2 regions of the Streptomyces sp. NPDC057428 genome follow, and region 1 is predicted to be linked to the other one. Evidence: riboswitches for the same ligand, from Rfam matches in the RefSeq annotation. Region 1 holds a riboswitch; the other holds the start of a gene.

The links. Region 1 has a riboswitch for cobalamin ahead of ACFU5K_RS21300 (cobalamin biosynthesis protein). Riboswitches for the same ligand answer to the same signal wherever they lie in the genome.
Region 2: linked by a shared signal. The riboswitch ahead of ACFU5K_RS26380 (ribonucleoside-diphosphate reductase subunit alpha) and the one ahead of ACFU5K_RS21300 (cobalamin biosynthesis protein) in region 1 are both predicted to bind cobalamin.

What each region holds. Positions count from the first base shown of each region.
Region 1 covers NZ_JBHVCT010000056.1:31,238-38,323, forward strand. The annotation lists gene ACFU5K_RS21295 (cobyric acid synthase) at 1-806, opposite strand, end outside; gene ACFU5K_RS21300 (cobalamin biosynthesis protein) at 803-1,747, opposite strand; cobalamin riboswitch at 1,876-2,006, opposite strand; gene ACFU5K_RS21305 (hypothetical protein) at 2,155-2,379, opposite strand; gene ACFU5K_RS21310 (anion permease) at 2,392-3,642, opposite strand; gene ACFU5K_RS21315 (class II aldolase/adducin family protein) at 3,898-4,557, shown strand; gene ACFU5K_RS21320 (alpha/beta hydrolase) at 4,625-5,758, shown strand; gene ACFU5K_RS21325 (hypothetical protein) at 5,944-7,086, shown strand, end outside.
Region 2 covers NZ_JBHVCT010000091.1:14,045-21,130, forward strand. The annotation lists gene ACFU5K_RS26365 (hypothetical protein) at 1-727, shown strand, start outside; gene def (peptide deformylase) at 809-1,447, shown strand; gene ACFU5K_RS26375 (ribonucleotide-diphosphate reductase subunit beta) at 1,596-2,630, opposite strand; gene ACFU5K_RS26380 (ribonucleoside-diphosphate reductase subunit alpha) at 2,630-5,026, opposite strand; cobalamin riboswitch at 5,162-5,320, opposite strand; gene ACFU5K_RS26385 (GNAT family N-acetyltransferase) at 5,339-5,842, opposite strand; gene mctP (monocarboxylate uptake permease MctP) at 5,967-7,086, opposite strand, start outside.

The sequences.
Region 1 (7,086 bases):
GGTACGGCACACACCGCGACCCGCAGCACGTCCTCACCGTGCGGCGGCGCCACGGCCGACCCGCGCACGGTGCCGCGCATGGAGACCCTCAGGCCGTCCTCCTCGTCGATGCCCAGCCCGTGGGTGTAGGGCAGCACGCCGTAGGTCCGCCGGCCCGTGAGCCCGTGCAGCATGTCGAGGCCGGGCTCCAGCAGCGACACGTCGCCGCGGAACTTGTTGACGAGGTACCCGGCGACCAGCGACTGGTCCTCCGGGCCCAGGAGCGCCGTCGTGCCGAAGAACGAGGCGAACACACCGCCCCTGTCGATGTCGCCGACCACCAGCACGGGGAAGTCCGCGGCCCGCGCGATGCCCATGTTGACGATGTCCGTGCGCCGCAGGTTGATCTCGGCGGGACTGCCCGCCCCTTCGCAGATCACGGCGTCGTACGTGCCCCGCAGCTGCTCCAGGCAGTCCACGACCGTGCCGAGCAGCGTTTCCTGACGCCCGCCGTGGTAGCCGCGGGCGCTCATCTCGCCGACCGGTCTGCCCATCAGGACCACCTGGCTGGAACGGTCGCTGCCGGGCTTCAGCAGCACCGGGTTCATCAGGGCCGACGGCTCAACCCGGGCCGCTTGTGCCTGCATCGCCTGGGCGCGGCCGATCTCCGCCCCCTCCCGGGTGACGAACGAGTTCAGCGACATGTTCTGCGCCTTGAACGGCGCGACCTTCACCCCCCGGCGCACCAGCCACCGGCAGATCCCGGCCGTGACGACGCTCTTGCCCGCGTCCGAGGTGGTTCCGGCCACCAGCAGTCCGCCGCTCATCTGCTTCTCCGTCCCATGGCCAGCCGTCCCGCCGCGCACACGCCGAGGGCCAGCACACTCACCCGGCGCGACAGCCGCACCGCGCGTTCGATGTCGGCGGCCCGTACGTCGCGGCCCGCCGCTCCGTTGAGTACGGGCCGGTGCTCGACCCGCCCGCCGTAGGCGAGGGTTCCGCCCAGGCGCACGCCGAGCGTCCCCGCGAACGCGGCCTCCACCGGGCCCGCGTTGGGGCTCGGGTGCTTGCCGGCGTCCGAGCGCCAGGCCCGGAAGGCCTCGCGCGGACGGCCCCCGGCTGCCACCGCGAGCGCGGCGGTGAGCCGGGCCCCGGGCCAGCCCGCCAGGTCGTCGAGCCGGGCCGACGCCCAGCCGTAGCGCCGGTAGCGGGGCGACTTGTGCCCCACCATGGCGTCGAGGGTGTTCACGGCCCGGAAGCCGATCAGCCCTGGCACCCCGCCGAGCGCGCCCCACACCAGGGCCCCCACGACGGCGTCCGAGGTGTTCTCGGCGACGGACTCGACCACCGCGCGGGCGATCTGCGGCCCGTCCAGCGCCTGCGGGTCGCGGCCGCACAGATGCGGCAGCCGCTCCCGGGCCAGCTCCATGTCCCCGGCGTCCAGGGCTCCGGCGATAGCCCGGGCCTCGCGGCCCAGAGACGTACCCCCGACCACGGACCAGGTGGCGGCGGCGGTCAGTGCCACGGCAGCGGCGGGACGGTCGCGTACGGCGCGGGCGGCCAGTGCGGCGCAGGCTGTGGCACCACCGGCGCAGACGAGCGTGTGCAGGGCGCCCCAGCCCCGGTGGTCGCGCCACAGCCGGCTCTCGGCGCCCATGGCGGCCCGCCCGAAGGCGGCGACGGGATGGCCCCGCCGGGGATCACCGAGCAGCAGGTCGCCGATCAGGCCGGCGGCGGCGCCGTACGCGAAGATGCGGTCGGCTCGCACGGATCAGCGGTCCGTCGCGCCTCGGAGTGATGTCGTCACAGGTGGTGCGGGCACAGAAGCACGGCGGCCGGGCATGGCAGATGTCCTCACTCAGGGTCCGCGCCCTGGTTCGACGTGACCGGCGACGAGAGTCTCCTGGCTTCCGGATCCGCGGGTCCTCCGGCCTTCCAGCCCGCGGTGGCGGGCCGTGACTTCCGTAAGGAGGACTGCTCCCCGGTGACAGTGGCGGGACCGCGCCGGATTCGCACCGGCTTCCTCTCCTGTCGCCGTAAATGGCTCCGGCAGTCCACCACGCCCCGTGAACGCCCGTCAACCTGCCGTTGACCTGCGTGGCTTCAGTGTGGTCGGACGCACACCGGGCCGGACACACGCATGGTGTGTCCGGCCCGGTGGGGTGCCCGAGGGTGTCAGGCGACGATCAGGTAGATCCCGTACGCGACCGCCGCCGCGCACAGGGCGAAGCACGCGTACGCGCCGGTGCGCGCCAGGGCGTTGGAGCCACCGCCGCCCTGAGCCGTCGGCACCCGCTTGGCCAGGCCGGTGATGCCGAGGGTGAAGAGGCCGACCAGCGCGACGGTGATCACGAGGCTGACACCGAAGACGGAAGCGAGGGCTGCCCAGTCGATTTTCATGCGGATCTGTCCTTACACCGTGGCCGGCCGGGCCGGTTCGGCCTGGGTGTCCGGGGCGGGGATGGTGGTCTTGAGCTCCGGGACGACCGCGCCGACGGGCGGCGGGCTGACGGCCGCGATGGCGGTCGTGACGACGCCGGGGGGTTCCTCGGCGGTCGCGTTGACGTTGGTGTGGTCGACCGGCTTGCGGCGCGACAGCATCCAGATCGCTCCGGAGCCGGCGACGAGCAGGACGGCCACCACGGCGACACCCCAGGGGCCCTGCTTCGTCAGCAACTCGGCGCCCGCGCCGACCAGACCGGCGGCCGGCAGTGTCAGGCCCCAGGCGACGCACATCCGGGTGGCGGTGGACCAGCGGACCACGCCTCCCTTGCGTCCGAGACCCGCGCCCATGACCGCACCGGAGACGGCCTGCGTGGTCGAGAGGGAGAAGCCGAGGTGCGAGGAGGCCAGGATGACCGTGGCCGCACTGGTCTGGGCGGCGAAGCCCTGCGGCGGCTGGAGGTCGGTCAGGCCGCTGCCCATGGTGCGGATGATGCGCCAGCCGCCGAGGTAGGTACCCAGGGCGATGGCGATGCCGGCGGAGGCGATGACCCAGACCGGCGGGTTCGAGCCGGGGGAGAGGACGCCGCCGGTGACCAGGGCCAGGGTGATGATGCCCATGGTCTTCTGCGCGTCGTTGGTGCCGTGGGCGAGCGAGACGAGACCGGCCGAGGCGATCTGTCCGGCGCGGTAGCCCTTGGCGGTCGACTTCAGCTGCGCCTCGTCGGTGACCTTCCGGTTGAGGCGGTAGGTGAGCCTCGCCGCCAGCAGGGCGGCGATTCCGGCGACGAGCGGTGCGGCGACCGCGGGCAGCAGGACCTTCGTGACGACGGTGCCGCCGTTGATCGAGGACCAGCCGGCCGACATCACCGCGGCGCCGATGAGACCGCCGAAGAGCGCGTGGGAGGAACTCGAGGGCAGGCCGACCAGCCAGGTCAGCAGATTCCACAGGATGGCGCCGACGAGCGCGGCGAAGATGACCTCGGTTCTGAGGCCGTCCTCGCTGACGATCCCGCCGGAGATCGTCTTGGCGACCTCGACCGAGAGGAACGCGCCGACGAGGTTGAGAACGGCGGACATGGCCACCGCTGTCTTGGGCTTGAGGGCGCCGGTCGAGATGGTCGTGGCCATCGCGTTGGCGGTGTCGTGGAAACCGTTCGTGAAATCGAACACGAGAGCTGTCACGATCACAATCGCGAGCAGCAGCGTGATGTGTTCCATTTACCCAGGCAATCGTTCGACGTCATTGGCACGTGGAACGTAAGCAACCTTGGTGAACGGAAGGTGAACTGGGCAGGGCGGCATGGTGTCCCCAAGCGTTTGCGGAGGTTCCGCTTGTGTGCGTACGAGGTGGGGTGGACGGGCGTCGCCGGTGCGGCGCCCGGTCTCGGGCAGGCCCGCAGGGTCCGTCTCATCCCATTTGCCCCGTTGGGGAGACGTCGGTCACTCGCCCGCCCGGGGTCCTAGGATCTGCGCATGGACGACGGCCATCAGGACGCGATCGGGCAGGCATGGGAGGGCGTCGTCGCGACGGCGCGCAGGACGGCGGCGGAGGGACTGGTGGTCGGCACCTCGGGCAACGTGTCGGCCCGGGTCGGTGACATCGTCCTGGTCACCCCCAGCGGGGTGCCCTACGACCGGCTTGGACCGGGGGACGCGGTCGGTGTCGACCTCGACGGACGGCAGGTCCTCGGGGAGCTCGTCCCGACCAGTGAGCTCCCGCTGCACCTCGCCGTCTACCGCGACAGCTCCGCGGGTGCCGTCGTCCACACCCACGCCGTCCACGCGACCGCAGTCTCCACGCTCGTCAACGAGGTGCCACTCGTCCACTACGCCGCGGCCATGCTCGGCGGCCCGGTCCGCACCGCCCCCTACGCGCGCTACGGCACGCGCGAGCTGGCCGACAACATGCTGGACGCCCTGCGCGACCGCACGGGATGCCTGCTGCGGAACCACGGGACCGTGACGTACGGGGACACCCTCGACCAGGCCTACGACCGGACCGCCCAGCTCGAATGGATGTGCCGGCTCTGGCTCACCGCGAGCTCCGTGCCCGGCCACCGCCCGAGCCTGCTCTCCCCGGCCCAGCTGCAGGACGTGCAGACCGCCCTGGAGGGATACGGCCAGCCCGGCTGAGCCCGGGCACGCACCGTACGGACCCCGCCCGCTGGCAGTGCGGCCCCCGGCCCGGGACACTGAGGGCGTGCGCCCGGCAACAGCAGCGGCAGCGGCCGCCACCACGATCCTGGGAGCCGGCGCGGCAGCGGTCGCCGCCGGCCGGTACGCGAGCGACGCCGCCCTGGGGGCGCCGTCGCCGCCGCGTCCGTTCCCCTCCGACCGTCGTATGACCGTGCACGCCACGGCGGCCGGGCAGGTGACACTGACCCGCTCCTTCGCAGCCCTGCGCCCCGGCGTCTACGGCCTGACCGCACGGGACGTCCACGCGGTCGTCGGCCCGGTCGTCGACCAGGCGGCCGACGGCTCGGCTGACACCGTCGTACGGCGGCTGGAGCGTGTGAACCTCGGAAGCCTGAAGCCGGGCGCCCGGGTCCGCCTCACCCCGGAGGTCCACCGCGGCGATCCGCTCGCCGCCCTCGGCCTCGCGTACAAGGAGGTCGAGGTCCCCGGAGAGCTCGGTGCCCTGCCGGCCTGGTTCGTCCCCGGCGCCCGCGACACCTGGGTCATCACGGTCCACGGCCTCGGCACCACGAGGGAGCACCCGCTGAACGTGCTGGGCTACCTCCACGCCCAGCAGCTCCCCGTGCTCGACCTCGCCTACCGCGGCGACCCCGGCGCCCCGCGTTCCCCGGGCGGACTCGGGCACCTCGGCGAATCCGAATGGCGCGACCTCGACGCGGCCATCCGCTACGCCGTGCGTTACGGGGCCGAGAGCGTCATCCTGCACGGCTGGTCCTCGGGCGCCACGATGGCCCTGCACGCCGCCGTCGGCTCCGCCCTCCGTGACCGTATCCGCGGCCTCGTGCTCGACTCGCCGGTGATGGACTGGAAGGCCACTCTGCGTGCCCTCGCGCGGGCCCGGGGCATCCCGGCCGGACTGCTGCCGCTCGCCGTCCGGGCTGCGCAGGGTCAGACCGGCCTCCGCGGGGCCCCGCTGCTGGACACCTCGGTGCCCTTCGCCCTGCACTGCCCCACTCTCGTCTTCCACGGCCCCGACGACACCCTGGCCCCGTGGCGACCGTCGCAGGAGCTTGCCGCCCGCCGCCCCGACCTGGTGACGCTGCACCCTGTACCGCACGCTCCGCATGCGGCGATGTGGAACGCGGACCCGGCCGGCTACGAGGAGGCGCTCAGGCGCTTCCTCACGCCCCTGATGTGAGCTGATGGGCCGGAACGGCCCGGTTGGTGACCCCGTCGGAAAGCTCCCCGAACCCCGGTCGTGCGGCTTCCGTTTGGGCTTTCGGCCCGTCAGAGGCAAGACTGCTCCCCGTGACGTCCCGTACCCCGCGCGACTCCAGGCTGCGACTTGTCCGCCCGCGACCCCAGGCGACCGCCCGCAAGGCAGTGACGACCCGGCGCACCAGGCCGGCCCCCCGCCCGCCCGAGGGCACACCGCCCCCCGCGGAGCTGGCGCGGCAGGCCAGGGCCGTACTCGCCGACGCCGTCCGGATCGCCCTGTGGGCGGCGGACGGCGCGAGCGCGGGAACCGCCCCCCTCGCCGCCGGCGCCCTGGAACGGGCCGCGGCGGCGCTGGAGCTCCCGCCGGCCCAGGTGAGGACCGGATGGGACCGCGCCAGGCTGGCCGGGCTCATCGAGCTCCACGGCGACACCGCGCGGCCCGGCTGGCGGCTGCGCGCGTGGGACCGTGACGATTCCGCGGTGCTCCGCGGCTGGGTGGCACTCTTCGACGCCTGGTCGCTCGTCCACGCCTCGCCCGACGGCATCGAGGCCACCGCCGTGGCGGAGGCCGTCGAGGCCGTGCCCCAGGTGCTCTCGCTCCTGCAGCTCTCGGCGGGCCCCGTCGCCGTGCCCGCGCTCCTGGACCTGCTCGGCCAGCGGGTCGCGGAACTGCACGACGAGCGCTGCGAGGTGACGTCAGGCCCGCCGGAGCAGTCCGCCCCCACCGACGGGAGCCCGACCGAGCTGAACGCGCTGCTGCTGGACTGGGCCCTGGAAGGGCTCGCGTCCGTCGGCGCCCTCACCCTCGGCACCGGACAGGCCACCCTCACACCCCTGGGCAACTGGGCGGTCTGGGTCAAGCTGGAGCAGATCTGCGTCGCCGCCCAGAGCCCGGCCGGCAACATCGAGCAGTCGGCGGCCGACATGCTGCTCGGCTGCGCGCGGCTCACCCCGGGACCGGCCCGCGCCGAGTACCGGGCCTGGCTCGCCGCGCGTACGGTCGGCAGCGCCGTCACCGAGCTCCTGGCCGTCGCCCGGGGCGAGGACGCCCTGCTGCGCGGCCTCGCCTTCGAGGCGCTGCGCGTCGTCGGAGCCCCCGCCGAGCCCGTCGTACGCTCCGTCGTCACGGAGGCGCCGCTGCGCCCCTACGCACTGCTGTGGCTCGCGGAGTACGAGGGCTGCGACCCCGACGACGCCCAGGACGTCCTCAGCCGCGAGGAGGCCACCTGGCTCTGGGTGGACACCGCCGCAGCGGTGGCCGACCACGGTGAGACGGGGCTGCTCGTCCGCCACCTCGACTCAGCCGTC
Region 2 (7,086 bases), on a different contig from region 1:
GAACGTCGGTATCGCCGCCACCGCGCTCCAGGACTGGCCGCTGGCGCGCCGGGCCTGGCAGGCCTACGGCCTCAAGGTGCCCGGCAGCGGCCAGTACAACGCCGCGGCCAACAGCGAGCCCACGGGCATGGAGCTCGGCAGCGCGGCCGTGCGGCTCTCGCCCGAGGGCGAGGCCGAGGTCGTCTGGGGCCGCAGGCTCGATCCGGCACGGCTGGAGGTGCTGTCGATCCCGTTGCCGTCCTCCGGGCGGCGCTGGGGTGAGGTCGTCCTGCACGACGGCGTGCCGAACGGCGAGCGGGTCACTGCGGCCGGGCCGTCCTACCCGGTCTTCGACGAGATCGAGCTGTGGGCACCGTCACCCGTCCCCACCTGGGTGGTGCTGCTGGAAGCCGCCACCGAGGCGGACCGGGACGCGCTTGAGCAGCTCGCCTCGGACGCCGGCTTCGCGGCGGAGGACTGGTCGTCCTCCGTGCGGCTGCTGTGCCGTGCCTGTTCGGAGAGCCGGATGGAGAGCGACGAGGGCGACGGCGAGCACCTCGATCCGCACGACCACAGCGAGCCGGGCCACCCAGGCCCCCTGGGCCACCGGACCGCCGGTGACCTTTGGGTTCCGGAGCGCGAGTGCGGGATAGCGGCCCCGGCCGGGCTGGTGCGCGGACTCCTGGACGGCTGGGTGGCGGACAGTCCGGACAGCCGTGAGTGGCGCGATCTGGAAGAAGTCTGCTGAGCGGTGCCCGTAGGCTGTACGCGCACCGATCCCGGTGCGGTGATCACGGGTTTCAGGCTTGCAGGAAGGCGTACGGCGGACATGTCGCAGCAGGAGACGGACGAGCGGACCGGTGTGGACGACGAGGGCTTCCTCGTGGACACCGAGGACTGCGAGGCGCGTGAGGCGGCGTACCGCGAGCGCGGCACCTCCCGTCCGATCACGGTCGTGGGCAACCCGGTCCTGCACAAGGAGTGCAGTGACGTCACGGAGTTCGGCGACGAGCTCGCGCAGCTGATCGACGACATGTTCGCGAGTCAGCGGACGGCCGAGGGCGTGGGCCTGGCCGCCAACCAGATCGGCGTGGACCGCAAGGTCTTCGTGTACGACTGCATGGACGACGACGGTGTCCGGCACGTCGGCGTGATCTGCAACCCGGTCCTTGAGGACCTGGCGCCCGAGCAGCGCAACCTCGACGACTCCAACGAGGGCTGCCTCTCGGTCCCGACGGCGTACGCCGCGCTCGCGCGCCCCGACTACGCGGTCGTGCGCGGTCAGGACGCCGAGGGCAACGCCGTGAAGGTGCGCGGCAGCGGGTACTTCGCGCGGTGCCTCCAGCACGAGACGGACCACCTGTACGGCTACCTCTACATCGACCGGCTCTCGAAGCGGGACCGCAAGGACGCGCTGAAGCAGATGGCGGAGGGCACGCCCCGCTACGAGGTCGTCCCCAACGACTGATCCCGGACATTCTCCCGGAGGGGTCCCGCCGCCGGCGGGACCCCTCCGCCGTCTGGTGAGCGTGCACCAGAGGCCCAGCCACTTCTCGTACGCCGCCCGGCTGCGCGGTGCCCGTACGCCAGGTCGTGGGCCAGGTGTCAGAAGCGGTCTAGAAGTCGTCGTCGAAGCCGACGGACCCCTCCACCGCCACCTGATAGGCGGACGGCCGACGCTCGAAGAAGTTCGTCAGTTCCTGCACGCCCTGCAGCTCCATGAAGGAGAACGGGTTCTCCGAGCCGTAGAGCGGCGGGAAGCCGAGCCGGGTGAGCCTCTGGTCGGCGACGCACTCCAGGTACTGGCGCATCGACTCGGTGTTCATGCCGGGCAGGCCCTCGCCGCACAGGTCGCGGCCGAACTGCAGCTCCGCCTCGACCGCCTCCCTCAGCATGTCGGTGACCTGCTGCTGGAGCTCGTCGTCGAAGAGGTCCGGCTCCTCCTTGCGGACGGTGTCCACCACCTCGAAGGCGAAGTTCATGTGCATCGTCTCGTCGCGGAAAACCCAGTTGGTGCCCGTGGCGAGACCGTGCAGCAGACCGCGCGAGCGGAACCAGTAGACGTACGCGAAGGCGCCGTAGAAGAACAGTCCCTCGATGCACGCGGCGAAGCAGATGAGGTTGAGCAGGAAGCGGCGGCGGTCCGCCTTCGTCTGCAGCCGCTCGATCTTCTCGACCCCTCCTTCCCCATCCAGGGCAGCCATCCAGCGGAAGCAGAACTGTGCCTTCTCGCGGATGGAGGGGATCTCCTCGACCGCGTCGAACGCCGCCGCGCGGTCCGCCGGGTCGGGCAGATAGGTGTCGAGCAGCGTCAGATAGAACTGGACGTGCACGGCCTCCTCGAACAGCTGACGCGACAGGTAGAGGCGCGCCTCGGGCGAGTTGATGTGCTTGTACAGCGTCAGCACGAGGTTGTTGGAGACGATCGAGTCACCCGTCGCGAAGAACGCCACCAGCCGGCCGATCATGTGCTGCTCGCCGGGCGAGAGCTTGGCGAGGTCGGCGACGTCCGAGTGGAGGTCCACCTCCTCGACCGTCCAGGTGTTCTTGATCGCGTCCCGGTAGCGCTCGTAGAAGTCCGGGTAGCGCATGGGGCGCAGGGTCAGCTCGAAGCCCGGGTCCAGCAGGTTCTTGTTCTCGGACGTACTCATTACTGGCAGGCCTCGCAGGACTCGGGGTTTTCGAGGGAACAGGCGATCGCGTCCGCGTCGGGCGCCGACGCCTGCTGCAGGGGAATGGGGGCGGCCGCGGAGGCCTTCCCGGACGCCGCGCGGGCGATCCGGGTCGCAGGGCGCGAACGCAGGTAGTACGTCGTCTTGAGCCCCTGCTTCCAGGCGTACGCGTACATCGAGGAGAGCTTGCCGATCGTCGGCGTCTCCAGGAACAGGTTGAGCGACTGGCTCTGGTCGAGGAACGGCGTACGGGCGGCCGCCATGTCGATCAGACCGCGCTGGGGGATCTCCCACGCCGTGCGGTACAGCGCCCGGACGTCTTCCGGGATCCAGGCGAAGCCCTGCACGGAACCGCTGGCATCGCGCAGTGCCTCACGTGTCCGTGCGTCCCAGACGCCGAGCCGCTTCAGTTCGTCCACCAGGTAGCCGTTGACCTGAAGGAACTCTCCGCTGAGCGTCTCGCGCTTGAAGAGGTTGGAGACCTGCGGCTCGATGCACTCGTACACCCCGGCGATCGAGGCGATCGTCGCCGTCGGCGCGATGGCGAGCAGCAGGGAGTTGCGCATCCCGGTCTTCGCGACCCGGGCGCGCAGCGCGTCCCAGCGCTCGGGCCAGTTCAGCTCGGTGTCGTAGTGGTCGGGGTGCAGCACACCCCGGGCGGCGCGGGTCTCGGACCAGGCGGGGAGCGGGCCCGACCTCTCGGCGAGGTCGCAGGAGGCCTCGTAGGCGGCCAGCATGATCCGCTCGGAGATCCTCGTGGACAGCGCGCGGGCCTCGGGGGAGTCGAAGGGCAGCCGCAGCTGGAAGAAGACGTCCTGCAGCCCCATCGCGCCGAGGCCCACCGGCCGCCAGCGGGCGTTGGACCGGCCGGCCTGCTCGGTCGGGTAGAAGTTGATGTCGACGACCCGGTCCAGGAAGGTCACGGCGGTGCGCACGGTGGCGTCCAGCCGATCCCAGTCGATGGTGCCGTCGGCGACGAACGCGCCCAGGTTGACCGAGCCGAGGTTGCAGACGGCCGTCTCGCCGTCGTCGGTGACCTCGAGGATCTCGGTGCACAGGTTGGAGGAGTGCACGACCCGGCCGGGCTCGGCGGTCTGGTTCGCCGTGCGGTTCGACGCGTCCTTGAACGTCATCCAGCCCTGTCCGGTCTGGGCGAGGGTGCGCATCATGCGGCCGTACAGCTCGCGTGCCGGCATCGACTTGCGCGCCAGTCCCTTGGCTTCGGCCGCGCGGTACACCGCGTCGAAATCGTCGCCCCACAGGTCGACCAGCTCGGGTACATCGGCCGGCGAGAACAACGACCAGTCCGAGTCCGCGTCGACGCGGCGCATGAACTCGTCCGGGATCCAGTGCGCGAGGTTGAGGTTGTGCGTACGCCGCTGGTCCTCACCGGTGTTGTCGCGCAGCTCCAGGAACTCCTCGATGTCCGCGTGCCAGGTCTCCAGGTAGACGGCGGCGGCGCCCTTGCGCCGGCCGCCCTGGTTGACCGCCGCGACCGAGGCGTCCAGCGTCTTGAGGAACGGCACGATGCCGTTGGAGTGGCCGTTCGTGCCGCGGATCAGCGAACCGCGGGCGCGGACGCGGGAGTACGAGAGGCCGATGCCGCCCGCGTGCTTCGAGAGGCGGGCCACCTGGTGGTAGCGGTCGTAGATCGAGTCGAGCTCGTCGAGCGGCGAGTCCAGCAGGTAGCAGGAGGACATCTGGGGGTGCCGGGTGCCGGAGTTGAAGAGGGTCGGCGAGGACGGCAGGTAGTCGAGGCGGCTCATCAGGCCGTACAGGGCGGCCACTTCGTCCAGAGCGCGCTGCGAGGTGTCCTCGGCGAGCCCGGCGGCGACGCGCAGCATGAAGTGCTGCGGGGTCTCGATGACCTGCCGGGTGAGCGGGTGGCGCAGCAGATAGCGGCTGTGCAGCGTGCGCAGGCCGAAGTAGCCGAAGCGGTCGTCGGCCCCGTCGGCGAGCGAGCGTTCCACCAGCGCGTCCAGAGCTGCCGCGTGCAGCGTGACGAACTCGGCCGTACGGTCCGCGATCAGGCCCTCGCGGCGCCCCACGGCGACCGACGAGGAGAAGGACACCGCGCCCTCGCCCGCCGCCTCGTCCGTGATCGCGCGGGTGAGCAGCCGGGCGGCGAGCCGGGAGTAGGCCGGGTCCTCCGAGATCAGACCCGCGGCCGCCTCGGTGGCCAGCGAGCGCAGCTCGGCCTCGTCCGCCCGCGCGCTCCGGCCGCGCAGCGCGGCGGCCGCGACCCGTCCGGGGTCGGTGTCGGGAAGATCGGCGGTGAGTCCGGTCAGGGTCCGCAGCAGCGCGGTCCCGGGCGCGTCGGTCGTGAGGCTCTCGGATTCCGTGGCTGAAACCGGGTCGGCTGGCGCGATGGTCACTGGGGCTATCCCTCGCTCGGCTCGGGGCCTGCGGGGAGCGGGGCAGCCGGGCGCGGGACACCCGGGGAGGGGCACGGCGCGCACGGCGTCCACCGGCCCTCCGCGGGGCCCGGACGTCTCGGCGTCCGGTTCGGTCGAGCCGGACGCGCTGTCGGCAGGTCTTCGGACTCCGCGGTGCGCGAACGCACACCGATCACACCGTTGCGGGACAGTTCCGGATTCGCACCGGATTCCCCTGCGGCGACAACGAGGTTGAGCATACATGTGGGGGCTGCCGATCGAGGCAGCCCCCACATGTAGTGTCGCGATGGGTCAAAAGGCGAGGCGGAACGTCAGCAGCGGGGTGAAGCCCGGGAGAGGGCTCCAGTCCCGCTCCGGGGTTCGTACGAAGCCGAGGCGCCGGTAGATGCGGTGGGCGGCCTCCATGGACGACTGGGTCGACAGCACGACCCCGGAGAGCCCCTCCGTGGCGCGTGCCCGATCGACACAGGCCCCGACGAGCGCCTCGCCGGCACCCCGGCCACGCGCCTCCCGGGAGACGGCCAGCATCCGGAACTCGGCTTCGTCGCTCCGGGCGACATCCGCCCACGGGCTGCCGGGAGCCACGTAGGTGACGCCTCCCAGCAGGCGGCCGCCGGAGCCGACCGCCGCCAGTACGAGGGCCTCCCCGGCGCGCCGTCCGACGGCGCGGAGCTGTTCGAGGTACGGATCGGCGGAGCCGAAGTCCAGCAGTCCGTCGCCGAGATAGGCCTGGGCGGTGATCTCACCCAGGGCCTCGTGCTCCGTGGCGCGGACCGGTCTGATCGAGACATCCATGCGCGGAGTCTGCCGCAGACGCCCTGTCCGGCGCACGTACCTTTCGCGACGGCGTCGGGATGAGCACCCCCCACACGGGTCCGTCCCGGCAGGGCGGACCCCGCCGGGACGGACGATTCGCGTCCTACAGGCGTTCCAGCGGCTCGTGATCGCCCGGCGCACCCACCGTGACCGACGGGAGCGTGGCCTTGACGCCGGGCTCGCCGACGTCCGCGGTGTAGTCGGACGGCGAGGTCTCGTCGATACCGGCCGGGGCCTTCAGCGCGTTCAGGACGAAGGTCAGCACGACCACGACGACGATGTTCAGCACGATGGCGGTGAGACCGATGTAGCCGATCTCGCCGATGCCCGGGATCTCCTTGGAGGAGCCGCCGAAGTGCTTCTGCGTCGGGCTGGCGACGCCGTAAGCCGCCACCGTGCCGTACACCATGCCGACGGCCCAGCCCGCGATCAGGGCCCAGCGGTGGAACCACCGGGTGAACAGGCCGCCCACCAGCGCCGGCATGGTCTGGAGGATCCAGATCCCGCCGAGCAGCTGGAAGTTGATCGCGACCGTCTTGTCCATGGTGAGGACGAAGGCGAGCGCGCCCACCTTGACCAGCAGCGAGACCAGCTTGGAGACCTTGGTCTCCTGGGCCGGGGTCGCGTCGGGCTTGATGAAGTCCTTGTAGATGTTCCTGGTGAAGAGGTTCGCCGCGGCGATCGACATGATCGCGGCGGGCACCAGGGCGCCGATCCCGATCGCGGCGAAGGCCACACCCGCGAACCAGTCGGGGAACATGTTCTCGAACAGCTGGGGGATCGCAAGCTGTCCGTTGTCCACCTTGATCCCGGCCGCGATCGCCATGAACCCGAGAAGGGCGAGCAGACCCAGCATCAGGGAGTACAGCGGCAGGATGGTGGTGTTGCGCCGGATCACCTCACGGCTGCGGCTGGAGAGCGTCGCCGTGATCGAGTGCGGGTACATGAAGAGCGCCAGTGCCGAGCCGAGTGCCAGCGTGGCGTAGCCCCACTGCCCCATCTCGCCCGGGACCAGGGCGCCGCGCGGTTTGCCCGTCGCCTCGTTCGTCTGCGCGAACGCCTCGCCCGCCTTCGCGAAGATGTCGTCGAAGCCGCCGAGCTTGATCGGGATGTAGATGATTGCCACCGCGATGACCAGGTAGATCAGGCCGTCCTTGACGAACGCGATGAGCGCGGGTGCCCGCAGTCCCGAGGAGTACGTGTACGCGGCGAGCACCGCGAAG